One region of the Terrabacter sp. NPDC080008 genome, then DNA from elsewhere that is predicted to be linked to it. Evidence: riboswitches for the same ligand, from Rfam matches in the RefSeq annotation. Region 1 holds a riboswitch; each other region holds the start of a gene.
The links. Region 1 has a riboswitch for S-adenosylmethionine ahead of AB0316_RS20700 (aminotransferase class V-fold PLP-dependent enzyme). Riboswitches for the same ligand answer to the same signal wherever they lie in the genome.
Positions count from the first base shown of each region.

Region 2: linked by a shared signal. The riboswitch ahead of AB0316_RS17735 (homoserine O-acetyltransferase) and the one ahead of AB0316_RS20700 (aminotransferase class V-fold PLP-dependent enzyme) in region 1 are both predicted to bind S-adenosylmethionine.
Region 3: linked by a shared signal. The riboswitch ahead of AB0316_RS19090 (putative leader peptide) and the one ahead of AB0316_RS20700 (aminotransferase class V-fold PLP-dependent enzyme) in region 1 are both predicted to bind S-adenosylmethionine.

Region 1 is NZ_JBFBLC010000012.1:9,978-19,736, reverse strand. It holds gene AB0316_RS20720 (DUF4118 domain-containing protein) at 1-1,601, shown strand, start outside; gene AB0316_RS20715 (response regulator transcription factor) at 1,598-2,275, shown strand; gene AB0316_RS20710 (DNA translocase FtsK) at 2,293-5,220, opposite strand; gene AB0316_RS20705 (hypothetical protein) at 5,336-6,619, shown strand; SAM riboswitch class IV at 6,726-6,852, shown strand; gene AB0316_RS20700 (aminotransferase class V-fold PLP-dependent enzyme) at 6,889-8,316, shown strand; gene AB0316_RS20695 (endonuclease/exonuclease/phosphatase family protein) at 8,327-9,373, opposite strand; gene AB0316_RS20690 (ribonuclease J) at 9,375-9,759, opposite strand, start outside.
Region 2 is NZ_JBFBLC010000006.1:332,792-342,550, forward strand. It holds gene AB0316_RS17710 (DNA polymerase) at 183-1,934, opposite strand; gene AB0316_RS17715 (aminotransferase class I/II-fold pyridoxal phosphate-dependent enzyme) at 1,927-3,090, opposite strand; gene AB0316_RS17720 (EcsC family protein) at 3,213-3,971, shown strand; gene AB0316_RS17725 (YkvA family protein) at 4,074-4,700, shown strand; gene AB0316_RS17730 (DUF4192 domain-containing protein) at 4,839-6,125, shown strand; SAM riboswitch class IV at 6,195-6,309, shown strand; gene AB0316_RS17735 (homoserine O-acetyltransferase) at 6,327-7,568, shown strand; gene AB0316_RS17740 (universal stress protein) at 7,741-8,139, shown strand; gene AB0316_RS17745 (RNA polymerase sigma factor) at 8,472-9,759, shown strand, end outside.
Region 3 is NZ_JBFBLC010000008.1:25,393-35,151, forward strand. It holds gene AB0316_RS19070 (transporter substrate-binding domain-containing protein) at 8-1,033, opposite strand; gene AB0316_RS19075 (ABC transporter substrate-binding protein) at 1,081-2,142, opposite strand; gene AB0316_RS19080 (amino acid ABC transporter ATP-binding protein) at 2,219-2,998, opposite strand; gene AB0316_RS19085 (amino acid ABC transporter permease) at 2,995-3,957, opposite strand; gene AB0316_RS19090 (putative leader peptide) at 4,198-4,278, opposite strand; SAM riboswitch class IV at 4,313-4,425, opposite strand; gene AB0316_RS19095 (hypothetical protein) at 4,824-6,488, opposite strand; gene AB0316_RS19100 (hypothetical protein) at 6,630-7,568, opposite strand; gene cysE (serine O-acetyltransferase) at 7,660-8,253, opposite strand; gene cysK (cysteine synthase A) at 8,378-9,307, opposite strand; gene AB0316_RS19115 (heterodisulfide reductase-related iron-sulfur binding cluster) at 9,611-9,759, shown strand, end outside.

The DNA of each region.
Region 1 (9,759 bases):
TCAGCCGCGGGTCCCGGCGGACCGGGCGCACGTGGGCGCTGCCCCGGGCCCGGGTGGCCGGCGGCTTCGGCATCGCCCTGGTCGGGCTCGTGGTCCTCACGGTCGTGCTCGTCGAGACCCGTCAGGGCTTCGCACTGTCCCTCGACCTGCTGCTCTACCTCGCCCTCACCGTCGCGTGCGCCCTCGTCGGAGGCATCTGGCCCGCGCTCTTCTGCGCCGTCGTGGGGTCACTGGTCGTCAACTGGTTCTTCACCGAACCCCGCGGGACGCTGACGATCGCCGATGCACCCAACGCCCTCGCCCTCGCCGTCTTCGTCCTCGTCGCGATGGCGGTCTCCGCGGTCGTCGCCCTCGTGGCTCGGCGGACCGAGCAGGCGCTGGCCGCTGAACGCGAGTCGGCAGCGCTGGCCACCCTCAGCCGGGACCTGCTCGCCGAGCCACGGCCGCTCCCGGCCGTCCTCGAGCGCGCCCGCGTCGCCCTCGGCATGCGGTCCGCCTCGCTGGCCCGCCTCGACAGCGCGGAGACGGTCCCTGCCGCCGGAGCCGTCGTCGGAGAGGTCATCGCGTCCACCGACCCCGCGCTCCCCCCGGGCTCCCCGCTGCCGACCGAGCAGGCCTGGGCCGTCGACGTCGCCCTCGACGACGACGTCCACCTCCTCCTCGACGGCGACCCCGTCGCGGCCGAGGACCAGCGGGTGGTCAACGCCTACGCGGCGCACGCGGCGATCCTCTACGGCCGTGAGCTGCTCGTCGAGCAGGCCCGCCGGGCCGTGGGCCTGGCCCGCGACAACGCCGCCCGGACCACGCTGCTCGCCGCGGTGTCCCACGACCTGCGCACCCCGTTGGCCAGCATCAAGGCGGCCGTGTCGACCCTGCGCCAGACGACCTTCGAGCTGCCGCCCGAGGACCGGGCCGAGCTGCTCGAGTCGATCGAGCAGTCGAGCGACCAGCTCGACGGGCTCATCGGCAACGTCCTCGACCTCTCCCGCATCCAGACCGGCGCGGTGCGCCCGCACACCCAGGCGGTCGACCTCGTCGACGCCGTGATCACCGCACTGCGCACCACATCGAACCCGACCCAGGTGGAGCTCGCCCTCGACCCCGACGTGCCACCGGTCCTGGCCGACCCGGGCCTGCTCGACCGGGTCCTCGCCAACGTGGTGGAGAACGCCCTGCGCCACCGCGAAGGCGCGATGGTGCGCGTGACGGCCGGACGCATCCGCGACACGGTCCAGCTGCGCATCGCGGACCGCGGGCCCGGTGTCGCCGACGAGGACAAGGAGCGCATCTTCGAGGCCTTCCAGCGTGTCGGCGACACGCCCAGGGGTGAGGGCCTGGGGCTAGGTCTTGCGGTCTCGCGTGGTCTGATGACCGTCATGCACGGCACGCTGCTTCCCGAGGACACCCCGGGCGGCGGTCTCACGATGGTCGTCGAGCTGCCCGCGGCACCCTCGGAGCACGTCCTGCTCGTGCAGGACGTCGACGTCACCGGCGCAGCGGGCGCCGGCGCGGCCGGGGCAGCACCAGTGCCGCACTCGAAGGCCACGCCGGACCATGACCGCGGTGGCCGCGTCGATGCCGGCCGCCGGGAGTCGCCGTGAGCCGCATCCTCGTCGTCGACGACGACCCGCGCCTGCTCCGCACCCTCTCGATCGCGCTGCGCGGTCACGGGCACGAGGTGCTCACCTCCGCCGACGGCCGCAGCGCGGTCCAGGCCGCGCTCGAGGACGCGCCCGATGTCGTCATCCTCGACCTGGGCCTGCCCGACCTCGACGGCGTCGAGGTGCTGCGGCAGGTGCGCCGCGACTCGGCGGTACCCGTCATCGTCCTCTCGGCCCGGCACGACTCGGACGACAAGGTCGAGGCGCTCGACCTCGGGGCCGACGACTACGTGACCAAGCCGTTCGGCGTCGAGGAGCTGCTGGCCCGCGTCCGGGCCGCGGTGCGGCGCTCGGGCGAGGGCGGTCGTGCCATCGAGGCGGTCGCCACCGACCGGGTCACACTGGACTTCGCCGACCGGCGCGCCACGGTCGAGGGCCACGACGTGCGCCTGACGCCGACCGAGTGGCGGCTGCTCGAGACCCTGTGCCGCACCCCGGGGCACCTGGTCTCCCAGCAGGACCTGCTGCGCCAGGTGTGGGGCCCGTCCTACGGCCGGGAGTCGAACTACCTGCGCGTCTACGCCAACCAGTTGCGGCGCAAGCTCGAGAGCGACCCGAGCCGGCCCGTGCACCTGCTCACCGAGCCGGGGCTGGGCTACCGCTTCGTCGTCTGAGGGAGGACGGGCGCCGGTCAGTAGCGCTCGCGGCCGCCGCGGTCGGTGAGGTTCCAGGCGTCCTCGGACTCCTCGTCGTCCTCCTCGACCGTCGGCGTCATGTCGCCCGGCGTCCAGCGCGCCGTCGGCATCGCGGTCGTCTCGTCGTCGAAGCGGTGCTCGCCGCGCTCGGCGACGATCGCGGCGGTGCGCTGCGTCGCGGGCTCCGGAGCCGGCTCCGCCTCCGCCTCGTCGGCATAGCCGGCCGAGACGTCGGGCGGCTCGATGTCGACGGGCGGCGCGGCATACGGCTGGGCGGGCTCGGCGACCTCGAGGTCGTCGGACGGCTCGTTCGGGTGCGGCACGTCCTCGCCGCGCAACAGCGCGAGGGTCTGCTCGAGGTCGTCGGGGCGCACGAGCACGTCGCGGGCCTTGGAGCCCTCGCTCGGGCCCACGACCCCGCGCGACTCGAGCAGGTCCATGAGGCGACCGGCCTTGGCGAAGCCGACCCGCAGCTTCCGCTGGAGCATCGAGGTCGAACCGAACTGCGTCGTGACGACGAGCTCGGTGGCCTGGAGCAGCACGTCGAGGTCGTCGCCGATGTCGTCGTCGATCTGCTTCTTGGGCGCCGCGACCGTGACGTTCTCGACGTAGTTGGGCTTGAGCTGGGTCGTGACGAACTTGACGACCTCGTGGATCTCGGACTCGTTGACCCACGCGCCCTGCACGCGCATCGGCTTGCTGGCGCCCATCGGCAGGAAGAGCGCGTCACCCTGGCCGATGAGCTTCTCGGCGCCGGGCTGGTCGAGGACGACGCGGGAGTCGGCGAGCGAGGAGGTCGCAAACGCCATGCGCGAGGGCACGTTGGCCTTGATGAGGCCGGTGACGACGTCGACCGACGGGCGCTGCGTCGCGAGGACGAGGTGGATGCCGGCGGCACGCGCGAGCTGGGTGATGCGCACGACCGACTCCTCGACGTCGCGCGGGGCGACCATCATGAGGTCGGCGAGCTCGTCGACGACGACGAGCAGGTACGGGTAGGTCGTCAGCTGCCGCTCCGAGCCCGGCAGCGGCTTGACCTTGCCCGCGCGCACCGCCTTGTTGAAGTCGTCGACGTGCTTGAACCCGAACGCCGCGAGGTCGTCGTAGCGCTGGTCCATCTCCTTGACGACCCAGGCGAGCGCCTCGGCGGCCTTCTTGGGGTTGGTGATGATCGGGGTGATCAGGTGCGGGATGCCTTCGTATGCCGTGAGCTCCACGCGCTTCGGGTCCACGAGGATGAGGCGCACCTCCTCGGGCGTGGCGCGCATGAGGATCGAGGTGATCATCGAGTTGACGAAGCTCGACTTTCCGGAGCCGGTGGCGCCGGCGACGAGCAGGTGCGGCATCTTCGCGAGGTTGGCGATGACGTAGGCGCCCTCGACGTCCTTGCCGACACCCATGACCATGGGGTGCTCGTTGCTGCGGGCCGTGTGGCTGCGCAGCACGTCGCCGAGCGCGACGTTCTCTCGGTCGGTGTTGGGGATCTCGATGCCGATGGCGGACTTGCCCGGGATCGGGCTGAGGATGCGCACGTCGGCCGACGCGACGGCATACGCGATGTTCTTCGACAGCGCGGTGACGCGCTCGACCTTGGTGCCCGAGCCGAGCTCGACCTCGTAGCGGGTGACCGTCGGGCCGCGGGTGAAGCCGGTGACGGCGGCGTCGATGTCGAACTGCTCGAAGACGTTCGACAGTGACTCCACGACGCGGTCGTTGGTCTCGCTGCGCGTCTTGTGCGGCGCGCCGGGTGTCAGCATGGCCTGGTCGGGCAGGCGGTAGGTGATGTCGCCGCCGAGGCTCAGCTGCTCGACGCGGGCCGGCAGCTCGGACATGGGCGGCGGGATGAGCTCGGCCTTCGGGCCCACCTTGCTCGTGTCGGGGGCGCCGAGGGTCTTCGGGTCGGTGGCGTCGATGACCTTCTCGCCCTTGCCACCCGGGCGCGGGACGACGAGGCCGGGAGGCGTCGGGCGCTTCTCCCCCGGTCGGGGACCACCGGCCCCCTCGTCCTCGAGGGCCTTCTGCGCGGCCTGGCGGAACGCCTCGTCGCCGTCGCGGTCGCCGAGGTCGACCGGCTTGCGGCGGGCTCGCTTGACCGCCGCGGCCGGGGCGTCCTCCGGCTCGTCGTCGTGCTCGTCGTAGCGACCGTCGTGGATGACGAGGGCACGCAGCTGCCGCAGCCGGGTGGGGATCATGGCGACCGGGGTGGCCGTGACGACGAGCAGCCCGAAGATGCCCAGCAGGACGAGCAGCACGAGGGCACCGACCGGCGAGACGGCCGCGGCGAGCGGGCTGGAGGCGAGGAAGCCGAGGATGCCGCCGGCGGCGCGCATGCCGTCGGCGCCGTCGGGCGGGTTCGGGATGCCGTCTGCAAGGTGTGCCAGGCCGCAGGCCGAGAACGTCAGAGCGATCGTGCCGACGATGATGCGGTTGGTCGCCGCGTCGTCCTGGGGTGCGCGCAGCATGCGCAGGCCGAGCGCGAGCAGGACCAGCGGCACGGCATACGCGACTCGCCCGAACGTGCCGGCGAAGACGGCGTGCACGACGTCGCCGAACGTGCCAGCAACGCCCCACCACTCGCGGGCGGCCACGATGACGGCGAGCGCGATGAGGGCGAAACCGATCCCGTCGCGGCGGTGCTCCGGCTCGAGGTCTGCAGCGCTGTGGCCGACGCGGCGCACCGCCCCGCCGGCCAGGTGGGAGACGCCCATCCAGGTGTTGCGGACGGCGCCGAGCGGGAAGGGCAGGCCGCCCCCACGCGCTTTCGTCGCGCCCTTGGCGGCCGGCTTGCGCGCGGCGGGCTTGCGCTGCGCGGGCCGGGTGGAGCGGGCAGCCGGAGGGCGTGACGAGGCACCGCCGGACGACCCCTTGGCGCGGGTGGCCGCGGCGGTGGTCGGTCGCTGGCTGGTGGAGGGACGTGACGCCATGCTGGCACGGTACGTCACCGCACCCCTGAACTCACGCGTCACACGCGCACCAGGGGGTGATGGGTGTCCGCACCGATGCAGGCCCGGGCCCGAGGGGCGCTCCTACGCTGGAGAGGTGAGCGCGGGGCCACCCCCGAGCGAGGGACCGGACGCGGGCAGGGACCTCACACCGTCCGGAGGGGCCGGCCTGCGCGCGCTGCTCGAGATCGGCCCCTTCCGCAACCTCTTCGCCGCCGGCACCGTCTCGAGCTTCGGCGACTGGCTCGCCCTGCTCGCGACGACGGCCCTCGCCGCCGAGCTCGCGCCCGGTGGTGTCGCCGAGTACCTCGCTGTCTCGGGGGTCTTCGTCCTGCGCATCGCGCCGGCCGTCGTGCTGGGGTCGCTCGCCGGAGTCGTCGCGGACCGCCTCGACCGCCGCCTTGTGCCGCCCGACCGTCTCGAGCTGGCCAACCAGCTCGGCCTCGTCGGCAGCTACGGCACCGCGCCGGTCGCGGCCGTCGCCTTCTCCGGCCTGTCGCTGCTCGCGGCTCCCCCGCACTCGCTCCTGCCGGGGCTCGACCCTCAGGGCACCTTCCTCGCGATGTACGTCAACGGCGCGACGTTCGTGCTGAGCGCCGTCATCGTCTGGCGCACGACCTTTCCGGAGCGTGGGGCCGGCGAGACGCTCGCCGGTGAGTCGATCCTGCGCACGGTCACCGACGGGCTGGTCGTCGTCAGGGAGCGGCCGTTCGTGCGCGGCCTCCTCGCCGGGATGACGGGCACCTTCGCCGCAGGAGGGTTGGTCATCGGTCTCGCGACGCGCTTCGCCTCGGACCTGGGGGCGGGCGCTCCCGGCTACGGCCTGCTCTTCCTCGCCGTCTTCACCGGCATGGCGGCCGGGATCGTCGGCGGTCCGCGGCTGCTCGCCGGCTTCTCGCGCCCGCGCGTCTTCGGTGCCGCCCTCGCGAGCGCAGGGGTCCTCATCCTGCTGCTCGCACTGCTGCCCGCGATGGCGGCCGCCCTGCCGCTGGCCGTGCTGCTGGGCGCCGTGATCGGCGTGGCGTGGGTCGTCGGCTACACCCTGCTCGGCCTCACCATGGAGGACGAGGTGCGCGGCCGCACCTTCGCCCTCGTCCAGTCGCTCGACCGTGTCGTCCTCGTGCTGGTGCTCGCCGCCGCGCCACTGCTCGCGGCAGCCTTCGAGGCGCTCCTGCCGTTGCCCCACCGCTTCCGCCTCGGGCCGCTCAGCCCCACCTATACCGGCGCGACGGCCGCCTACCTGCTCGCCGGCCTCGCCCTGGTCGGTGCCGGACTGGCCGCCTGGCGCACGATGAACGACAGACCCGGGCTGAGCGTCCTTGCCGAGGTGCGCGACGTGCGGCGCCGCCGTCGGCTCTCGGACCGCGGCGGCCCGCCCTGACCGGCCGGACCGGCGCCGACCGGCACCGACCCCCTCGTCTCGGATGGCGACACAGCTGGACCGACCGGTGGACAGGGCGAGAGCCGCACGCCTATCGTCCTGCGCAGGTCATGAGTGCCAGTGACAAGCCCCGGCTCGCTGGCCAGCAACCCTCCTCCGCGGTGGGGTGCTCCGGGTGACGACCAGGCCGACCTCGGCTCCGTTCGCGTGATCGAGGTGGGCAAGCGCGGACCCGCACCGGGTGGGTCCCACGACCCAGGAGCACAGCCATGTCGGTCCTTCCCTCGACCCACGTCCTCCCCTCGCCCGCCGTCCCCGCGGCCCCCTCGGCAACCCCGTGTGGCGGCTCGCCCGCACCGGCGGTCCGTACGCGTGTGCTGCACGCCGTGCCCACGGTGGAGGCGCTCCCCACGGTCGTCGGCGCGGGACTGCGGGTGCCCACGCTCCACGGCGACACGGCATACGCCAACCTGGACCATGCGGCCTCGACGCCCGCGCTCGAGACGGTCAAGGCGGCCGTCGACCGGGCGCTGGAGACATACTCCTCGGTGCACCGCGGGGCCGGCTTCGCCTCCCGCCTGACGAGCGCGTGGTACGAGCAGGCGCGTGCCGAGGTCGCCACGTTCGTCGGCGCTCGCCCGGACGACACGGTTCTCTTCACCCGCACGACGACCGACTCCTGGGCGCTGCTGAGCAAGGCGCTGCCGAGCCGCACCACGGTCTTCGTCTTCGGCAGCGAGCACCACTCGACGCTGCTGCCGTGGGGCCGCTCCCGAACCGTGCGGCTGCCCGTTCCGCAGACGCTCGACGACGCGTACGCCCTCCTCGAGGAGGCGCTCGTCGACCACGCGTCCCGGCACCGTCTCGTGGTCGTCACGGCCGCCTCGAACGTCACCGGCGAGGTCTGGCCCGTCGCGCGCTTCGCCCACCTCGCGCACGCCCACGGAGCCCGGATCGCCGTCGACGCCGCCCAGCTCTCGGCCCACCGCCGCATCGACCTCGCGGCGTGGGACGCCGACTACGTCGCGTTCTCGGGGCACAAGACGTATGCCCCCTACGGCGCCGGCGTGCTGGCCGGACGGTCCGACTGGCTGGACGCCGGCACCCCCTACCTCCTCGGCGGGGGCGCCACCCGCTCGGTGACCGAGGACGGCACCGCCTGGGCCACCGGCGCCGCCCGGCACGAGGGCGGCAGCCCCAACGTCATCGGCGCCATCGCCTTGGCGGCGGCGTGCGCGACGCTCCGACGGCACGCGCGGGCCATCGAGCAGCACGAGAGCCGACTCCTCGCCCGGCTGCGCGACGGCCTGGATGGCGTGCCGGGGGTCGAGGTGCTCTCGATCTTCGGGAACGACAGCGACCGGGTCGGCGTCGTCGCGTTCACGGTCGAGGGCTGGGACTCGGCCCTGGTGTCGCAGGTGCTCTCGGTCGAGCACGGGATCGGCGTGCGCGACGGGAAGTTCTGCGCCCACCTGCTCGTGGACGAGCTCCTCGAGGACCCGTGGGGCGAGGGGCCCGCCACTGCCGTGCGGGCCAGCATCGGCCTCGGCAGCACCCTCGAGGGCGTCGAGCGCCTTATCACCGCGGTCGCAGGGCTCGTGGAGCACGGCCCCGCCGCGACGTGGACCCGGACGTCGGCCGGCTGGGTCGTCGAGGGACCCGACCCGCGGGACGTCGAGGTCGAGCGCCCCTGGTGACGGCCGCGGCTCAGCCGGCCGGCAGGGCGTAGCTCGCCCACACCGCGGCGTGGTCGGCGTGGTTGTAGGCCACCTGCCCCGCGGCGATCACGGTCAGCCCGCGGCTCAGCAGGTGGTCGAGCTGGACGTACGCGGGCAGCCGCTGTCCGGCGAACGGCCACGTGCGCACCCAGCCGTCCCCGTCAGCCCGCTGGGCGTCGACGAGGCCGTCGGCGAGGTCGCGGAAACCGGGGTGCCCGAAGTCGGCGTTCAAGTCGCCGGCCAGCACGAGCGGCTCCTGACGGGGGGCGGCCTGCACCCACGCCTGCAGGGTGCGCAGCCCAGCGCGCCACTGGCCGGTGTCGCCCGGCAGGGGCGCGACCGGGTGCGCCACCTTGAGGCGGACCTGCCCGCGCGGCGTCGACACGTCGAGCTCCGGCTGCACGCTCGGCGTGTGCTGGCGAGCGGGGTCGGCGCCGAGGTCGCGCACGGTGACCGGGAAGCGCGAGAGCACCATGGTCCCCGTGAAGTCGCCGGGGCGCGCGACCCCCTCGCGGCGGCTGAAGTAGTCGCTCGCGCCCACCTCGTCCAGGCGGCGCAGCATCGCGGGCGTCGCCTCGGTCAGGACGAGCACGTCGACCGAGCGGTAGCGCACGGCCTCCATGAGCTGCTCGGCGTTCGCGGAGCCGATCCACGTGTTGGCCGCCATGACGGTCAGGGCCCGCTCGGCCTTGGGTGTCGTCGTCGTCCGGAACGCCGGCGCGGCCACCGTGGCGGCCACCGCGAGGGCGGCGACGACGGGCACCAGCATCCACCAGCGGCGCAGCAGGAGCGTGGCCACCGTGAGCAGTCCCAGCCCCACGACGACGAACGGCCCGGTCGTCTGGAGCACGACGACGACGTATGCCGTCGAGTCGAGCCAGCGCAGCGCACCCACCGCGACGAGCACGACCAGGACGAGCGCGATGGCGAGGTCGAGCGCACGACGGACCCGGGAGCCGGGCCGCGTCGGACGGCGACCACGAGGCCGACGGACCGGCTCGGGCAGCCCTGCGCCGTCGGCCTCCTGCGCTCCCACCTCAGGCCTGCAGCACGACCGGGATGATCATCGGCCGGCGGCGGATCTTGCCACCGACCCACGAGCCCACGGCTCGCCGGATGACCTGCTGGAGCTGCTGGTCGTCGCGGACGCCGTTGGCCACGGCCTCCTCGACGGCGCGCTCGACCTTCGGGATCACCTGCTGGAAGATCTCCTCGTCCTCGACGAAGCCGCGGGCCGTGATCTGGGGGCCGCTCGCGATCTTGCCGGTGGCGGAGTCCAGCACGACGACACAGGTGATGAAGCCCTCGTCGCGCAGGATGCGACGGTCCTTCAGGAGTGCCTCGTCGGCGCCGCCGACGCTGCTTCCGTCGACGTAGACGTAGCCGCAGTCGACCACGCCGGCGATCGAGGCCTGGCCGTCG
Region 2 (9,759 bases), on a different contig from region 1:
CCTTCTCGAACCTCGAGAGGCCACGTTTGGCCCTCTCCCAATCGTCGAAGGGCCACGTCTGGCCCTCTTACAACCGTCGAGAGGCCACGTTTGGTCCGCGGCACTCGCGGAGTGGAGGTGATCGGCGACCGGATCCGGTTGCGGATCACCTCGAACCGGTGTGCGTGGGTGGTGCTCCCGGATCAGGGTTTGGCTTCGCTCCAGCGGCGGATCACCGAGGTGTCCGCGACGAAGCGGACCTCGTCGGTGCCGGCCCAGGTGCGGGCCGCGGTCGTGAGGGACTGTTCGACGGCAGCCGCGGCGGCGCTCGCGTGCTGCTCGGGCACGTGCACCAGGAGCTCGTCGTGCAGGCACAGGACGATCTGGCCGCCCAGCGGGCGCACATAGTGTCGCACCGTCGCGGCCCAGGCCTTGAACAGCTCGGCTGCCGAGCCCTGGATGATCGCGTTGCGCGCGTAGCGGCCCCGAGCGCCCTCGGCGCCGGTCCCGGAGAAGTCGCCGCCGGCTGGTGGCTGCGGTGCCTCGGCGTCGACGGATGCGGGCGCGGCGCTGCCCAGGCGGATGAGCCGACCGCCCCACGTGCGGACCGGCCGGCGGGCGACGCCGTCGGCGTAGGCGCGGTCGAGCAGCCCCATGGCGACCGGGTAGGCCCGCTCGAGGTCCTTGAGGGCCTCGCCGGCGGCTCCCGACCGCTGGCCGTACATCGCGGCGAGGACCGCGACCTTTGCGCGTGCGCGCTCCGCGCCGAGCTTGGCCGCGACCGGCGCGTACAGGTCGTCGGCGCGGGTCGCCTCGGCGAAAGCGCGGTCGGCGCTCACGACGGCGAGCACCCGCGGCTCGATCTGCCCGAGGTCGGCGCGGACGAAGACGTGGCCCGGGGCTGCGCAGATCGCCGGGCGCAGGGGAGCGGGCAGGTTGTGCAGCCCGTTCTGCGCGGTCATGCGGCCGGCGCCACCGTCACAGGGGGTCCAGCTGCCGCGGAGCCGGTCGTCGGGCCCCACGTGGTCGTCGAGCCACCGGTAGCCGTAGGTCGTGGCGATGCGCTCGTCCTTGCGCCACCGCAGCAGGGCGTCGACGAGCGGGTGCGTGTGGCGGTAGGGCTCGAGCACCCAGGCGCGCGTGTTGGGCACGTCGACCCCGACCGACAGGAGCAGGTCGCGCACCTGGGCGGGGTTGCGCAGGTCCGTGCGCTCGCGGCCGGGGGCGTGCCGCAGCACCGCAGCGTCGCGCTCGGCCCGAATGCAGGCGGCGTCCGCCTCGTTGCGCGGCCGGGGCCCCACCGACGCGGCGATGAGGTCCTCGGCAGCGGCTCGATCGACGGGCAGGCCGTCCCGTTCGAGCTCGAGGCAGAGCACGGCCGCCGCCGACTCGGACCACACGGTGCGCTCGAGGCGCCCGCTGTGCCGACCTCCGAGCCTCTCCAGTGCCTGCTGCTGCACCTGCTGGCACTCCAGGGCCAGCTGGGCCAGCTCACGCAGCCGTGACGGCTCGCTCGCCCAGGCGAGCGCGTCGGCCCGGAGGTGGCCGCCGGCGACGAAGAGCGCGGCGTCCTCACCGGCCGCCACGTCGAAGAGGTCGCCGTCGAACCCGCGCAGCCGGGCCGACCGCGGGGCCGGGACCGCGGCCTCGTCCAGTCCGCGGCAGCCGGCGACGACGTGCCCCGGAGTCGCCCACCACCCGCCGTGGAGCAGCCGGTGCGCCTCGGCGAGGTCCCACGTGCGCGCCACGTCCAGGCCTGCACCGATGACACCGTGCAGGGTCGACGCGGCGGACCACACGACCCATCGAGGCGCCGCGCCTTCGGCGAGCTCGGCGAAGCGTCGGGGGACGTCGCCGGGAGCCCAGGCCTCGTCGACACCCGGGCCCACGGCATACGCCCCCTGCGGGCCGACGACGAGCGCGACGAGCGGTGGCCGGGGAGGTTGTTCAGGCAACGGAGGCGGCGATCCTGCCGATGGCCTCGCGGATGATCTCGGGCGAGGTGCCGAAGTTGAGCCGCGCGTGACCATGCCCGCCGAACCCGAACGTGGGGCCCGACGACAGCGCCACCCGCGCACGCTGCACGAGCTCCGCCGCCGGGTCGTCGCCCAGACCCAGCTCGCGCAGGTCGAGCCAGGCGAGGTAGGTCGAGCGCGGCTCGACGAGGCGCACGCCGGGAAGGTGCTCTGCGACCAGCTCGCCGAGGAGTCGCCGGTTGGCGTCGAGCTCGCCGACGAGGCGGTGCACCCAGTCGCGGCCGTCGCGGTAGGCCGCCGTCTGCGCGATGACGCCGAGGTGGCTCGCGCCGAAGGTCACGAAGGGGTGCAGCCGGCGCAGGTCGGCGACCGCCTCCGCACCCGGCACGATGATCGCGGCCTTGAGACCGGCGAGGTTCCACGCCTTCGAGGCCGATGTGACGGTGAGGCCGCGCTCGGTGCCGGGCAGCGACAGGTAGGGCGTGAACGTGCTGCCGGGCAGCACGAGCGGGCCGTGGATCTCGTCGGAGACCACGCGCACCCCGTGCGCGTCGGCCACGCGCGCCAGGGCGACGAGCTCGTCGGGGGAGTGGACGGTGCCGGTGGGGTTGTGCGGGTTGGAGAGCAGGTATGCCGCCCGCTGCCCACCCGCCGTCACCTCGGCGAACACGGCGTCGAGACGGTCGAGATCCAGGCGGAAGTCCGGACCGAGCGGCGCCTCGACGACCTGACGACCACAGGCGGCGATGACGTCGTAGAACGCGTTGTAGACCGGTGGGCTGACCACGACGGGGCCACCGTCGTCGGTGAGCAGACGCAACAGGTGCGTCACGCCGGTCAGCACGTCCGCCACCCGGGTCGTGGTGGCCGGGTCGAACGCCCACCCCCACTCGGCGTCCGCGAACGAGGCCACCTCGGCGGCATACGTTTCGGTCAGGGCGTAGCCCGTGTCGCCCCGGCCGACGGCGGCGCCCACCGCCTCGACGACGGCGGGGCACGGGGAACAGTCCATCTCGGCGATCCACATCGGGATGACGTCCCCGGGGTGGACCCCCCACTTGACCGACGTGCGACAGCGGCGCAGGTCGCTCAAGGGCACCCCGAGGATGGGCGGCATGGACTCGCTCTCGGACATGGCCCGACCCTATGAGACGGGACCGACGGCCGGCGGCCCGGTGGCCCCCGGACGTGGAGTGGGTACGGTTCGACCGGTCGCACCCAGTGGGATCGCGACGTCGAACACGGAAGGTGGAGCCGGTGGGTCTCTTCGGATGGGGCAGGAACGAGGCGGTCGAGGCCTCTGACGCGACGGCCGCGCAGGTGCGCGGCAGCCGAGCCGACGGCGCCCTGAGCAAGGCCGGCCGGTCGGGCGACAGCGGCGGCCTCTCCGGAGCGGCGACCAGGCTCGTCGAGCGTCTGCTCGACGTGGGCATCGACGGGAGGGGACCGTTCGACTCCGCGCACGAGGTGGCCGCCTCGGCGCTCGAGCAGGCCCGCGGTGACGTGGACCAGGCGCTGCGCGTGATCCGGCGTGACCACCGACAGCTCGGCGCCATCGGGGGCTTCGCGACCGGGCTCGGCGGCTTCTTCACGATGGTCGTGTCCCTCCCGGCCAACGTCCTGGAGTTCTACCTGCTCGCGACCCGGATGACCGCGGCGACGGCCAAGCTGCGTGGCTACGACATCGACCAGCCGGAGATCCGCTCGGCAGTGCTGCTGACGCTGGCGGGAGCCGACAGCGACGACCTGCTGAAGAAGGCCGGACTCCGCGTGGCCGGCGGCAAGCTGTCGGCGCTCGCCACCGACCGGCTCCCGGCGCCCGCGCTCATGGTGCTCAACAAGGCGGTCGGCTTCCGCCTCCTCGGCCGCATCGGCCAGGGGAGCCTCGCGCGACTCGGCCGGGCGGTGCCCCTCGTCGGCGGGCTCGTCGGCGCAGCGGTCGACGTGTACATGCTGAACGGCATCGGTCGTCAGGCCGTCCGCGAGTTCCCGCCCGTCGAGACCTACGGCCGCTGACGCCGCCACCATGGGCATCATCGTGAGGAGACTGCACATCACTCACCCGCACCCGCGCCCGTCGGCGGGAATCGCTCGGCCGTGCTGCTCGTTGGGTGGGTCGTGAAGACCGCCTCACGCCTCAAGCTGGCCGCCACGGTGGCCTCCGTCGTCCGTGCCTCGACGCGCCCCGGCGCGCCCAGCCTGCCCGAGCGGGTGCAGGCGGTCCCGCGCCTTGTGCGCTCGACCGTCCAGGGGACGTATGCCGGCACGACCCTCAAGAGACTGGGTCTCGTCGCCGGGGCGGTGGCCTACGTCGCCTCTCCGGTCGACCTGCTGCCCGAGGCGGTGCTGCCGGTGCTCGGCGCGGCGGACGACGCCGTCGTCATCTCCTGGCTCGTCAAGGCGTTCGTCGAGGAGACCGACCGGTTCCTCGCCTGGGAGGCCGGCCAGGGCTTCTCCGGTGCCTGCGGCCGTCGCGGCCGGGGCGCGGAGACCTCCAGCACGTCCGGCGCGTCGCGAACGACGGTTCCTGGTTCGGTGGAGGCGGTTGGGGACGCGCCGGTCGCTTTCGGCGCTCCCATCGTGGCGGCCGCAGGTGACACGCCCCGTGCAGACCGCGACGTCACCGGGGCCGCCGCGGGCCCAGGGGACGCCGGGCACGGCGACCACGTCCGGCTGCCCGAGGGGATGCGCCAGGCCGCCACCGACTTCGTCCTCGAGTCGGTCCGCAAGCGCCTGGAGCGCTGAGCCGGAGCGACCGGTGGGCAGGTGTTGGCACGTGGTGCTCCGGTGCCTCCTCCACACCCCTCCGAGGCCAGAGAGGGTCTTCCACAGGCCGCAACCGGCCCCCTGCCGCTGTGGGTGGGACGGGAGGAGGCTCTCGGCATGCCGAAGATCTCACTGTCCGGGCCGGCCGAGCTGCTGACCGTCATCCCCTTCCACCTCGGGTTCCAGCCGCGCAGCAGCGTCGTCGTGGTCGGCTTCCACGGCAAGCGGCTCGGCCTGCTGGCCCGCCTCGACGTCGTCCCGCCGGAGGTGGCGGCCGAGGCGGCAGCCCAGACGGTGCCGACCCTCCTGCAGGACGATCCCTCGTCCGTCGCCCTGGTGGCGTTCGAGGAGGAGGCCGACGAGGCCATGCCACTGCTCGAGGCGCTGGCCGACGCCATGGAGTGGGACCGCGTCCTGGTGCGCGAGCGCCTCGTGGTGCGTGATGGTCGGTGGCGCTCCGTCGGCTGCGACTGCTGCCCCGACGAAGGTCGGCTGCTGCCGGCGCAGGCAGACGTTGCGGCGGTCGCCGACTACGTCGCGCTGGGCCACGCCGTGCTGCCGGATCGGGAGGGGCTCGCCCGCCTGGTGGCGCCGCTGTCGCCCGGCGACCCGCGCCACCGGGGCATGTCCCGAGCCGTCGACGACTGGCAGCGGAGGTATGCCGCCGCCGGTGGCCGACTCCTGGACCGGCCGGACACGTCCCGTCCCCGTCGGTCTGGGGGCGGGCGCGGGCTGACCCTGCTGCAGGGCGGGGACCCCGGGGACCGCCGGCTGCTCGTCGACGAGTCGCTCACCGCGTGGGCAGCGGTCCTGCACGGAGCGGCCGATGCTGCCGATCTCCACGACCTGCTGCCCGCGCTGGTCGGTCCGCTGCGCGACGTGCAGGTGCGCGACGCTCTCGTCGGCTGGCTCTGCCCGGGGAGTGTGCCGTTGCAGGGCTTCCCCGAGGAGCTGCTCCTGCTGCTTGCCGAGCTCCTCGGGCCGGGGCTGCGCCTCCCCTCGGCAGCGGGTGATGACGATCCCCTTGTGGACGCCTGGCCGGGAGACCTGGGCGATGAGCCCGACGAGGCGTTCGAGGCCAGGGCGCGCCTCGATCGCCTGGATGCCCTGGATGGAGCCGATGACGTGGAGGACCTCGAAGCCGCGGCGGCGCTGGAGGGGTGGGACGAGGCCGTCGCGTCCCGACTCGTCCTCAGCCGGCTCGAGCAGGTCTGCCGCGCGACTCCCGGTGCGCACGCGGCGCCGGTGCTGTCGGTGCTCGCGTCGCTGGCCTGGTGGGTCGGCGACGGGGCCCGAGCGGGCGTGGCCGTGGACCAGGCGCTCGAGCTCGAGCCGGAGCACCGGCTCAGCCTGCTCGTGCGGCAGTCGCTCGACCACGGCATCCGCCCGCGTCGCTGCGCCTGAGCCGGCAAGGCGTCCAGTTCGTGGACGGCCGGATGGGGGCTCGGGGCCGGCTCGCGTAAGGTTGGCCGAGGTCATGAGCACCAGCGACAAGCCCCGGCTCGCTGGTCGGCAACCCTCCTTCGCGGTGGGGTGCCCCGGGTGAGGACCTGGCCGCACCGTCTCCCGGTGTGCGCAAGCGCGAGCACGAGGAGTTCTATCTCGATGACCGTCACGCATCGGCAGCAGGGCACGCGACGTGCCGTCCGCACCGGACCCCATGCGGGCGTGACCTCGCTCCCGACCGCGCGCGCGTCTTCCCTTCCGGGTCAGGCGCGCGGCCTCGACGGCTCGGGCGCCTGGCGCGAGGGCGACCCGGTCGGCAACCGCCGCTTCGCCGACGTCGGTGACCTCGAGCTGGAGCGCGGCGGCGTGCTGCCGGGTGTGCGCATCGCCTACGAGACCTGGGGCACCCTGAACGAGTCCCGTGACAACGTCATCCTCGTCGAGCACGCCCTGACCGGCGACAGCCACGTGGTGGGTGAGGCCGGCGCCGGCCACGCATCACCCGGCTGGTGGAACTCGCTCATCTCACCTGACGGCCCGGTCGATCCCTCCCGGTGGTTCGTCGTCGCCGCCAACGTCCTCGGCGGGTGCCAGGGGAGCACGGGCCCCTCGAGCCTCGCGTCCGACGGCCGGCCGTGGGGGAGCCGGTTCCCCTACGTGACCGTCCGCGACCAGGTGGCGGCCGAGCGCCGGTTGCTCGACCAGCTCGGCATCGACCGCCTGGCAGCCGTCGTCGGTGGCTCGATGGGCGGTATGCGTGCGCTCGAGTGGGCGGTCGGGCGACCGGACGCCGTGGAGCGCTGCATCGTCCTGGCCTCGACGCCCTACGCCACCGCCGACCAGATCGCGTGGTGCCAGTCGCAGCTGCTCGCCATCCGCAACGACCCCGACTTCGCGGGCGGCGACTACTACGGAAGCGGTCGTCAGCCCGACGCCGGCCTGGGCCTCGCTCGCCGCATCGCCCACATCACCTACCGCACCGAGGCCGAGCTCGGGCAGCGCTTCGGGCGCGAGCCGCAGCTCGGCGAGGACCCGCTGCGAGCCGGTGCACGCGGCCGCTTCGCCGTCGAGTCCTACCTCGACCACCACGCCGGCAAGCTGGCGCGTCGCTTCGACGCCAACTCCTACATCGTGCTCACCGAGGCGATGAACTCGCACGACGTGGGTCGAGACCGCGGGGGCCTCCGGGCGGCCCTGGCCCGGGTGACGGCGGACTGCACGGTCGTGTCCGTCGACACCGACCGGCTCTACCCGCCGCGGCTCTCCGACGAGCTGCACGAGGCCCTGCCGGCGTCCAAGCGCGAGCACATCGTCTCGGACTTCGGGCATGACGGGTTTCTCATCGAGGAGGACCAGGTGGGCCGGATCGTCCGCGAGGCTCTCGGCCGCCCGCCGCGCTGACGCTTGTGGGGAGTCGCCGCGCCATCCCGCAGCCCGAGGGAGCCGGGGAGCTGAGCCGCCGGCAGACGCGGCGGAACGCGTGCGCGGCGCCGCGTCCCAGCGGCGCGCTGGGGAAGGCGATTTCGGGTACGGTGCGACCACTGCTCGTTTCCGTCCCAAGGAGGTCCGGGAAGTGGCCATCGTCGTTGGATATGTCGCCACCAAAGAAGGTCGCGCGGCTCTCAAGAGAGCGGCCGAGGAGTGCGTCCTGCGTGGCGCGAAGCTCGTCGTGATCAGCTCCCACCGGGGCGGGAAGGAATTCGACGCGGCGGAGGCGAGCAAGTTCGAGACCGAGCTCTCACGCGTGCAGACCCTGTTGCAGGAGAAGGGGCTCGAGCACGAGGTGCGCCAGCTCGTGCGCGGCAACGACCCGGCCGAGGACCTCATCTCGGTCGCGGAGGAGGAGAACGCCGACTTCATCGTCATCGGCCTGCGCCGCCGCAGCCCTGTCGGCAAGCTGATCCTGGGCTCCAACGCCCAGAAGATCCTCCTCGACGCGAGCTGCCCCGTCCTGGCCGTCAAGGGCGAGTGAGCGGCGTCGCAGCCGACGCCGTGTCGAGCAGCCCGGGCGTGCCTCCAGCACGCCGGATTTCCCCTGCGTTCGCCCCGATGCCGCGCGCCGTTTTATAATGTCCGAGTACCGGATCGCACCAGGCGCACCGAGAGCTCGAACAGGGACCGACTCCGACAGGCCACGCTCCTCCGGGCACCAACCCCCATCCTCGTTCGTTGTGATGGTGCATGCCCGGAAGTGGCGCGCCCACCAGACGAGTCTCGCGACGAAAGGCGACTGCATCCGTGCCCAAGGCAACAACCGCTGGAGCTCCCAAGACCCTGCCGAAGGTGTTCCAGCACGAGGCGATCATGCAGCTCCTGGTCAAGGGCAGCACCAACGGGACGATCACCGGAACTGAGATCGCGCAGGCGCAGGTCGACGCCGGACTCGACCTGAAACAGATGAAGCCCGTCCTCACCACGCTCGAGGCCCACGACATCGAGATCGTCGTCGACGCGCCGCACTCCACCAGCACCAAGAAGACCCGCACCGGGACCAAGGGAGGCACTGTGGCCACCGCACGGAGCAGCACGGCCGCGGCGACGAAGTCCGCCACGCGGACCACCGCCACCAGCAAGACGACCACCAAGAAGGCCGCGACGTCCGCGGCCTCCGACGACGAGCAGGCCCAGGCCGCCAAGCCCGCCGCCAGGACCGCCGCGAAGAAGGCGGCGACGAACGCCGGTGTCGCCAAGGCCGCGGCGAAGCCGGCTGCCAAGAAGGCAGTCGCCAAGAAGACCACCGCGAAGAAGGCCACGGCCGGCTCCGCGCAGGGTGTCGACGGCGCCGCCGCCGAGGATGTCGACGAGGACGCCGACGTCGAGCCCGACGACGCGCCCGAGGGTGAGCTCGAGGACGTCGAGGTCGCCGTCGACGTGGTCGACGAGGGCGACGAGACCGACGAGGCAGCACCGGCCGCGGCAGCCAAGAGCGAGGAGGCCGAGGAGTCCGGCTTCGTTATCCGTGACGACGACGAGGACGACGCGCCGGCTCAGCAGGTCGTGACCGCCGGCGCCACCGCCGACCCGGTCAAGGACTACCTCAAGCAGATCGGCAAGGTCGCGCTGCTCAACGCCGAGCAGGAGGTCGAGCTCGCCAAGCGCATCGAGGCCGGCCTGTTCGCCGAGGAGAAGCTCAACTCCGGCGAGAAGATCGACATGAAGCTCAAGCGTGAGCTGTGGTGGATCGCCCAGGACGGCAAGAAGGCCAAGAACCACCTGCTCGAGGCCAACCTGCGCCTCGTGGTCTCGCTCGCCAAGCGCTACACCGGCCGCGGCATGCTCTTCCTCGACCTCATCCAGGAGGGCAACCTCGGCCTCATCCGTGCGGTCGAGAAGTTCGACTACACCAAGGGCTACAAGTTCTCGACGTACGCGACGTGGTGGATCCGCCAGGCCATCACCCGCGCCATGGCCGACCAGGCGCGCACGATCCGCATCCCGGTCCACATGGTCGAGGTCATCAACAAGCTCGCCCGCGTGCAGCGCCAGATGCTGCAGGACCTCGGTCGCGAGCCCACGCCGGAGGAGCTCGCCAAGGAGCTCGACATGACCCCCGAGAAGGTCGTCGAGGTCCAGAAGTACGGCCGCGAGCCGA
Region 3 (9,759 bases), on a different contig from region 1:
CTGGTCCTCACTTGGTGGCGGCGGGCTTGGGGAGCCCGGCGGGGTTGACCTCGGATGCCGGGACGGCCTCGGCCGTCAGGCCCCAGCGCTTCAGGACCTGGGCGTAGCTGCCGTCGGCGATGGCGGCGTTGATGGCGTCGGAGATCGGTTTGACGAGCCCGTTGCCCTTCTTCGTCAGCACGCCGACCTTGCCTGGAATGGGGTAGCTGGACGAGACGGTGCCGACGATCTGGGTCTTGCCGGCCGTGACGACGTGGTAGGTCGCGGTGGGGTTCGGCCCCAGGTAGAGGTCGATGCGTCCGGAGTCGAGGGCGAGGTAGTACTCGGTGGCGCCCTGGTAGTAGACGAGCTGGGCGGGAGCGCGTCCGGCCTTCTGGTTCTCGGCGTTCCAGCGCAGCAGGATCGCCTCCTGCAGGGTGCCCGAGCCGACGGCGACCCTCTTGCCGGAGATGTCGGCGGGTCCCCGGACGCTCAGGCCTGAGCCCTTCTTGGCCTCGAAGGCATGAAGGCCCAGGCGGTAGGTGGCGAAGTCGTACTTCTCCTTGCGCTCCTCGGAGACGCCGACGTTGGAGACGGCGACCTGGTACTTGCCGGAGTCGACGCCGATGAAGAGGTTCTCCCAGCTCGTCGTCTCCACCTGCGGTTTGAGCCCGAGGACATCGGCCACCACATGGGCGACGTCGACCTCCACCCCGATCGGCGTGCGGTTGTCGTCGGCGGTGAAGGCCAGCGGCGGGATGCCTCCACCGGCGCCGCCGCTGCCGATGACGAGCCGGCCGCTGGCGCGGACGTCGGCCGGCAGCTCGGCCGCGATCTCGGGGTGGGGGGTGGCGACGGGGCGCTTCTGGTTCGCGGAGGTTTCGAAGGCGACGGGCAGGACCTTGGATCCGCCGAGGTCCTTGGGGTCGACCTTCTGGGCTGCTGGGGCGACAGGGTCGGCGCAGGCAGCTAGTGACGTGGCGGTGGTCAGCAGCGTGGCCGCGAGGACGATGACGCGGCGACTGGCTCGTGGATGGCTCGGGTTGGTGCTCATGGGTTCTGGTCTCCTGGCTCGGGTGCGGCGTGGGCGGTCGACCGGGCTCAGCTGGTCTTCGGCAGTCCGGGAGGGTTGACCTGCGACTTCGCGACTGCCTCGCTGCTGAGGTTCCAGCGGGCCAGGACCTTGGCGTAGCTGCCGTCGGCGATGGCGGAGTTGATGGCGGCGGCGTACGGCGCGGCCAGGCCCGAGCCCTTCTTCGTCAGGACGGCGATCAGGCCCTGGAGGGACGCGCCGGCGCCGGAGAAGTGACCGATCGCCTCGGTCTGGCCGCCCGTGGCGACGTGGTAGGCGACGCTCGGATTGGGCCCGAAGTAGGCGTCGATGCGGTGCGAGGCGAGCGCGAGGTAGTAGTCGGTCTGCGACTGGAAGTACTTGATGTTCGCCGGGGCGAGGCCAGCCGCGACGTTGGCCTTGTTCCAGTCGAGGAGGATCTTCTCCTGGTTCGTGCCGGAGCCGACCGCGATGGTCTTGCCGGCGATGTCCTTGCCGCTGGTGACCTTCCACGTTCCACCCTTGGGCGCTTCGAAGGCGAGGTCGTCCTTGCGGTAGGTGGCGAAGTCGTACTTCTGCTTGCGCTCCTCGGTGACGGTGACGTTGGTCAGGGCGACGTCGTAGCGGCCGGAGTCGATCCCGAGGAAGACGTTCTCCCAGCTCGTGGCCGGCGTCTGGACCTTGAGCCCGAGCTTGTCGGCGAAGAGGTGGGCGAGGTCGACCTCGACGCCGATGACCGTCTTGTCGTCGTCGGCGGTGAAGACGAGGGGCGGGGTGCCGCCGCCGGCGCCTGCGTTGGCAGCCGTGATGGTGCCGCGCTCACGGATCGCTGCGGGGAGAAGAGCGGCCGCCTTCTCGTCCTTGGTGGCGGTGACCCGCTTCTGGGCCGGCGAGGTGTTGATGCCTGCCGCGGCGGCGCCGGGCCGGGCTGAGGCGGCGGAGCCTGACGAGCTGGCTTCGGCGGGGCCGGAGCAGGCGCTCGCGGTCAGCGCGGCGATGGCGGCGAAGCCGGTGAGCGTGAGCCGCAGGGTCGAGGCCCGGCTGGTGCGGGATGCGTTGAAGGTGGTCGCGACCGGGCCGGCGTGGACGGGGCGGGAGTCGTGGTTGGACATGGCGGAGCTCCTCTCGGCACCGAGGCGGTGCGAGTCGTGGTGAGGGGGTGTGGATGCCGCAGGGTGCGGCGAAGGGTCAGAGGACGCGGTCGAGGAAGGCGCGCGTCCGTTCGTGGTGTGGGTTGTCGAGGACCTCGGCCGGTGGCCCCTGCTCGACGAGGCGGCCGGCGTCGAGGAAGACCACGGTGTCGGCGACCTCGCGGGCGAAGCCGATCTCGTGGGTGACGACCACCAGCGTTGCCCCGTCGCGAGCCAGCTCCTTGATGACGTCGAGGACCTCGCCGACGAGCTCGGGGTCCAGCGCCGAGGTCGGCTCGTCGAAGAGGATGACGTCGGGCTGCAGGGCGAGGGCCCGCGCGATGGCGACGCGTTGCTGCTGGCCGCCGGAGAGCTGCCGCGGGTACGCGGCCGCCTTGTCGGACAGGCCGACCCGGGCGAGCAGCTGCCGGGCCTCCGCCTCCACCTCCGAGCGACCGCGCCGCTGGGCGGACACGGGCGCCTCCACCACGTTCTCCAGGACCGTCAGGTGCGGGAAGAGGTTGAACTGCTGGAAGACGAAGCCGATACGGCTGCGCTGGCGCAGGACCTCGCGCTCCGACAGCTCGTGCAGCCGGTCTCCGGACTGCCGGTACCCGATGAGGGTGTCCTTGATGCGGACCTGGCCGCGGTCGACCTTCTCGAGGTGGTTGATCGTGCGCAGCAGCGTCGACTTCCCAGAGCCGGAGGGGCCGAGCACGACGGTGACCGTGCCCTCCTCGAGCCGCAGGTCGATCCCGTCCAGGACGACGTGGCCGCCGAAGGACTTCGTGACGCCGCGCAGGTCGACGACGGGAGCGGCTGTGCTGGTGGGGCTCATCGGGCCACCTCCGCCGTCCCGGAGTTGTCCGTCCGGCCGCGCCCGCTGCGGGCGCTGGTGGCCCGCGCGGAGTACCCGGTCAGCCGCGCGCGCAGCCGTTGCAGCGGGGTCGGTGGCAGCGTGCGGGAGCTGCCCTTGGCGAAGTGCCGCTCGACGTAGAACTGCCCCACCGACAGCAGGGTCGTCAGCACGATGTACCAGACGGTGGCGACCAGCAGCAGTGGCACGACCCGGGAGTTGCGCCCGTAGATGACCTGCACCTGATAGAAGAGCTCCGGGATCGCGAGCACCGACACGATCGAGGTGCCCTTGAAGAGGCTGATCACCTCGTTGGCGGCGTTCGGCAGAATCGAGCGCATCGCCTGAGGCAGGACGACTTTGGTGAACTGGCGAAGGCGCGGAATGCCCAGGGCCGCGGCTGCCTCGCGCTGGCCTTCGTCGACCGCGAGGATGCCGCCGCGGATGATCTCGGCGGCGTAGGCCGCCTGGTGCAGTGCCAGACCGAGGACGGCGGCGCCGAGGGCCCCGAACAGGTCGTTGGTGGCGACGCTGCCGAACGAGGGGCCGAAGGGCAGCCCGAAAGAGATGGTCTGGTAGAGGTAGGCGATGTTGAACCAGAAGAGCAGCTGGACGATGAGCGGGATCGATCGGAAGGCCCAGATGTAAGTCCACGCGACCGAGCGCAGGAAACCGTTGTGGGACAGGCGCATTGCGGCGAGGACGACTCCGAGGGCGAAACCCGTCACGGTCCCAAGCACGGTGAGCTGGATGGTGGTGCCGAGGGCGCGCACGATCGTCTCGCTGGCGAAGTACGCAGCGAAAGTGGACCACTCCCAGCCGGGGTTGGTGGCGAGCCCGTTGACGAACATCGCGACGAGGACGAGCACGCCCGCCACACCTACCCAGGTCCACGGCGTGCGACGAGGGACCACGGTGAGGACGGACGACGTGTCGGGCACGGCGGTGAGTACGGCCGTCGCGGGCGGTGGAGCAGGAGCGGATGGGGAAGGTGCCGCCTGAGCGGTTCTCGGGACGGAGGTGGTGGACACTTAGGGTCTCCTGGGGACACGGGCACGCCCGTCGGGGACGGGTGGCGTGGATAGGGGTCTGCGTCGGCGCGCCACGGCACGCGGGATCGCCGTGCGTCCGGGGCGCGCCCCGCCCGCGGTCGCGTCAGTGCACGCGAGTTGAGCGGTGCGTCACCGACGACAGAGCGCGCTGGAGACGCGAAGCAGGTCGACGTGCCGACGGGCCACCAGGGTGGTCGTCCGTGCGCTCATCGCTGCTCCTCGGGTCTCCGGGACCCGATCAACGAGTCCGCGCTTGCCGGCGCCATCGGCGACCGGCCAGGTCTTCACCCGGAGCACCCCGCCGCGGAGGAGGGTTGCTGTCCAGCAAGCCGGGGCTGTGCACTGGAACTCGTGACCTGTGGTGAGCGTACGCACACGGACACGAAGCAGGCAACCGCGCCAGACCACCGAAAGGCAGTGGATTGCCACATGGTGGCGCAATGTCGCGGTGAGCGAAAACGATTCTGGGACAGTGGGATTCACTGTCGACTTACCGCTCTTGCAGGAAGAGATTCCCCACCCAACTGGTAGGAAATCTGCTTGGTCCCGTTTCGAATGTCGAGATTGCCCGGCTCACCATCCGCGCGAGTCGTGACGCAAAGGTGAGCTCGGCGGCCGTGCCGGACAGCGCGGCCGGTGCGGCCACGGGTGCGGCGTCCCGCCGGCAGGCCGGGGGACGAGCAGGACGCAGTGGGCGTCGAGCTCGGCGCGGAGGTCCTTGGTGTGGATGACGCCCTGGGACCACGCATCTGCAGTCAGGGCCTCGTCTCGCCGAGCCGGTCGGTGACGGTGAGCCTCAGGTAGGCCTGGTCGCCCAGGACCTGGAGGGTCTTCGCCACGTCGGGCAGCTCTACGCGAGAGGTCTGCCCGTCCGCCGTCGGCTCGAACGCGAGCGCAGCCCTTCGCCCCGGGGGGAGCCCCTCGGTGATCGGGTCGTTGAGGTCGATGGGGCCGCTGACCTCGCTGTTCCAGGCGGCCCAGGCCGTCAGCCCGTCGCCGTCCTGGCCGGGCCCCACGTCGACGATGAGCGTGTCGGCCCACTCCGGCACCTGCTCGAGGTGGTCCGCGAAGAGGAAGCCGCTCGTGGTCTCGACGAGCTTGAAGACGCGGAGCGTCAGGACGTAGCGCAGCCTGCCGCCATGCGCCGGGGGCCGAGCCTGCTCGTGGCGCTCGAGCGCGAGCTCCGCCTCGTGGCGGGGGTCCATGAGGAACGTGCTCGCCAGTGGCACAGGCGTGTCCGCCGTGTCGACGTGTCGCGCCAGCTCCTGGTTGATCTGGATCGGACACCAGTGCTCGGCCAGCTGCTCGCTGAGCACGATCGGCAGCCCGCGGATCGTCAGGCTCATGTCCGCCTGCCAGACCGGCCACCGGTCGGCCTCCGGCCGGGTGTCCATGTCGGAGGGGTATGCCGGCAGACCGCGGAGCGCGATGGTCGCTCCCCAGCGACCGAAGAGGAAGCGGCGCAGGCTCTGGTAGCCCTCCTCGGAGTTGACCTCGCCGTAGCGCCCGGAGTGCGACCGGTGGACGTAGGACCGGTGGGCGCCGCGCACGTACGCCCGTTCGATGGTGACCAGGCCGTCGCTCTTGGGGCCGACGACGACCTGGGACGGGCCGTAGTCCTTCGGGTCGGTGCCGACGAGGCAGAAGACGCGCGAGGGAGGCAGGACCTGAGGATCGAGCGCCTGCGGATCCCAGTCGTCCCCCGGACCGGGGAGGTCGCCGAACTGCTTGCCCGGCGTGAGGTAGCCGTACATCTTCGGCGGCGAGAAGATGTCGGCTCCGGCCGGTCCGAACGCCTCCTGCGCCCAGTCGAGGGCCCCGATGTCGAAGGCGATACCCCCGTGCGGCGTGCCGTAGGTGAACAGCCGGGCCACGACCTCCTTCGCCGGCAGCCGCCCCTGCTCGGCGCACACCTTCTGGATCATGCTGCGGCAGATGAGGCCGCCCATCGAGTGCGCGACGAGGAACACCTGTGGGGCTCCGGTCTTAGCGCGCACGAGCATCACGAGGTCGTAGAGGCCGGCGGCGGCCGCCTCGATGTCGAACCCGTCGGCGGTGACGCTCTGGTGGATCCGGTCCCACAGTCGTGTAAGGACCCCCTCCGGCGGGGGCTGGGCGAAGGTGGTGGCCGCCTGGTCGTAGAAGCGGTAGACCCACAGGGACTCCGGTGGCACCGACCCGTCGTCGGCAGACTCGAGGTAGTGCTGCTGGTCGCCGCGCACGAGCAGCCGGTAGTTCTCGTCCGCCATGAGGCGAAGCATCGGACCCTCGAACTGGTAGTACGCAGGACTCCCGTCCCCGCCGACGCGGATGTGGGTCGCGCCTTCGTTGAACCCGTAGAAGGGATCGTCGACCTGTGCGTTTATCCCGGCGGTGGTCCCGGCGTAGCCGCGCACGTAGATGACCGGCAGTCTGTCCATCACTCACCTCGGAGCAGACCGCGGTCGGCCAACCCGTCCGGACCTGTGCGCCGGAGGCATGTCGACCAGTGAGGGAGGACGGTCGCTCTCCGACCAGTGTGGTGGTCCGTGGGCGCCCTGTCCCCAGATCGACGGGTTCGCTCACCCGCGCGCGGGGAGCGCCTCCGTCACCAGCCGCGTGCGCAGCTCGTGGCTGCCGTCGGCGAGCGGCGCCTCGTAGAACAGGCGGTAGCGACCCGTCGGCGCCGACGGCCCGGACCCCGCCGACAGGTCCGGCAGCGGCACCACGGCGAGGTAGCGCACCTCGCTCACCGGGGCGTCCCCCACGGCCAGGAGCTCGCCGGGTGCGGCGCCGGGCACCGCCGTGCCGGTGCGCTCGGAGAAGTTCTCGGCCGTGCTCGCGCGCCCGTCGTAGGTGGCGGATCCGTCGGGCAGCACTGCCGTCACGCGGGCGCCGCGGGCGTCCCAGCTGCCGGCCCGGCCACGGAGGGCGACTCCCCGCCATCGCCACGTCAGGCCGTCCTCGCTGGTCGCATACCTCGTCACCATGCGGTCCTCCTCGCCCGCGACGTCGAGTGGGTGGCAGCAGACCCACGCCTGCCACTCCCGCGCGGTTCGCCGGACGACGGGGTCCTTGACGCCCGTCTGCGTGTCACCGGCGAAGGCGGTTCTCGGCTCCGCGGACTGCAGCCCAGCCGGATCTCCTGCCTCGAGGACGTCGATGCGCCAGTGCTTGCTGCCCGGCGTCGCGCACGAGACGTAGAGGCGCCACTGTCCGGCCTCTGTGCGCACGAGGGCCGGCCGCTCGAGCGACTCCGCGCCGAAGCGCTCCTTCTCGAGGCGCACGACCGGCGTCAGGCGCTCGCCGTCGGGAGCCAGACCCACGACGGTCGCACTCCCGCGCGACTCCGGGGTGCGTACCCGGTAGGCCACGACGAACCCGCCGTCGTCGTCGAGGGCCGCGCTCGGTGCGCCGGCCCAGCTGCCGGGGCCGGGTGCAGGAGCGGGCACGACCACCGCGTATGCCGTCCCGCTCGCTGCCGCGGCGACGCGCGTCGCCTCGTCGGGAGCGCCTTCCACGCCTCGGAGTCTGGCACTCACGGCCGCCCGGGGCACGGCGAAGGGCCCCGGCCGGATCGCGGTCGGGGCCCTGCTCTCTGAGAGGGAGCGCTCAGATGTACATGGCGGGGTCGAGCCACTGGTTGGTCGCGTCCCGCTTCGGGAAGCGCACCACCGCGGGTATGCCGGTCGCCACCGCTCCGGACGGGACGTCCTTGACGACAACGGAGTTCGCACCGATCTGCACGTCGTCGCCGACCTGGATCGCGCCGAGCACGCGGGCGCCGGCGCCGATCGTCACGCGGTTGCCCACGGTGGGGTGCCGCTTGACGTGCTGGAGCGACCGGCCGCCCAGCGTGACGCCGTGGTAGAGCATGACGTCGTCGCCGACCTCGGCCGTCTCGCCGATGACGACACCCATGCCGTGGTCGATGAAGAAGCGCCGCCCGATGCGGGCCGCGGGGTGGATCTCCACCCCGGTGACCGAGCGCGCCACCGTGGCGAGGACCCGTGCCGGCAGCCGGCCGCCCGGACGCTTCCACAGCTCGTGCAGGCCGCGGTGCGCCCAGATGGCGTGCAGCCCGGGAGAGGTGAGCACCACCTCGAGCCGTGAGGTCGCAGCGGGGTCCCGCGCGATCGCGCCGTCGACGTCCTCGAGCGCACGGTCGGCCAGCTTGCGCACGAGACCCAGCGGGCCGGCATACATGTGCTCCGGGCTCTCGCTGCGCTCGGCGGCGTGCGCGGCGCCGGCTCCGCCGTCACCACGCACCAGCGTCAGCGGCTGCTCGGCCGTCCGCCGCTCCCGCTCCCACTTCGGTGCAGAGCTCATGTCAGTCGACGAGGCCCTCGAAGAGGATGGTCGACAGGTAGCGCTCGCCGAACGAGGGGATGATCACGACGATCGTCTTGCCCTTGTTCTCCTCACGCTGCGCGACCTGGACCGCGGCCGCGATGGCGGCGCCGGAGCTGATGCCGACGAGCAGGCCCTCCTCCGTGGCCGCGCGGCGCGCCCACTTCACGGAGGTCTCGGCGTCGATGTCGATGACCTCGTCGTAGATCTCGGTGTCGAGGATGTCGGGCACGAAGTTGGCGCCGAGGCCCTGGATCTTGTGCGGACCGGGCTGGCCGCCGTTGAGGATCGGCGACTCGGCGGGCTCGACGGCGATGATCTTGACGTCGGGCTTGCGCGACTTGAGCACCTGGCCGACACCGGTGATCGTGCCACCGGTGCCGATGCCGGCGACGACGATGTCGACCTCGCCGTCGGTGTCCTTCCAGATCTCCTCGGCGGTCGTCTTCCGGTGGATCTCGGGGTTGGCCGCGTTGGCGAACTGGCGGGCCAGCACGCCGCCGCGCTCGGCGGCGATCTCCTCGGCCTTGGCGACCGCGCCCTTCATGCCGGTCGAGGGGTCGGTGAGGACGAGCTCGGCGCCGAACGCGCGCAGCAGCGCGCGGCGCTCCTTGCTCATCGACTCGGGCATCGTCAGCACCACGGCGTAGCCGCGGGCGGCGCCGACCATCGCCAGCGCGATACCGGTGTTGCCGGAGGTGGCCTCGACGATGGTGCCGCCCGGCTTCAGCTCGCCACTGGCCTCCGCAGCGTCGACGATGGCGACGCCGATGCGGTCCTTGACGGAGTTGGCGGGGTTGTAGAACTCGAGCTTGGCCGCCACCGTCGCCTGCGCGCCGTCGGTCACCTTGTTGAGGCGCACGAGCGGCGTGTTGCCGACCAGCTTGGTCACGTCGTCGTAAATCGGCATGTGCGGGTGCCCTTTCACTGTGGGTTCGGCGAACCGTCGATGACTCGTTCGTCTACGGCAACCGGACCCTGCTTATGCATATTCCAACAGGACGTTATCCCCTGCCAACCAGGCGACCGCCATGCGGTCGCCTTCGGGCACTCCACGCATACCCAGGGCAGAGGGCGTATGCCGTCCCGCCCCGGTCGTGCCGGGTCGTGCCGGGTCGTGCCGGAACGGAGGGGACGAAGGGGGACGAGCGTCACGTCGCGACGGCCGTCACATTCGCGAGCTCGTGGTTAACCCGTCAGTAGACTCGCCGGCATGAGTGCCCTCCAGATCGTCGCCGTCGTCGTGTGCCTCGGCGTCACCGCCGTCGCGGTCGCCCTGTTCGCCAAGACGATCAACCGCTTCCTCGCGACGTTCCGGCTCGGGCAGCCGGAGTTCCGCGGCGACGACAAGGGCGCGCGCAC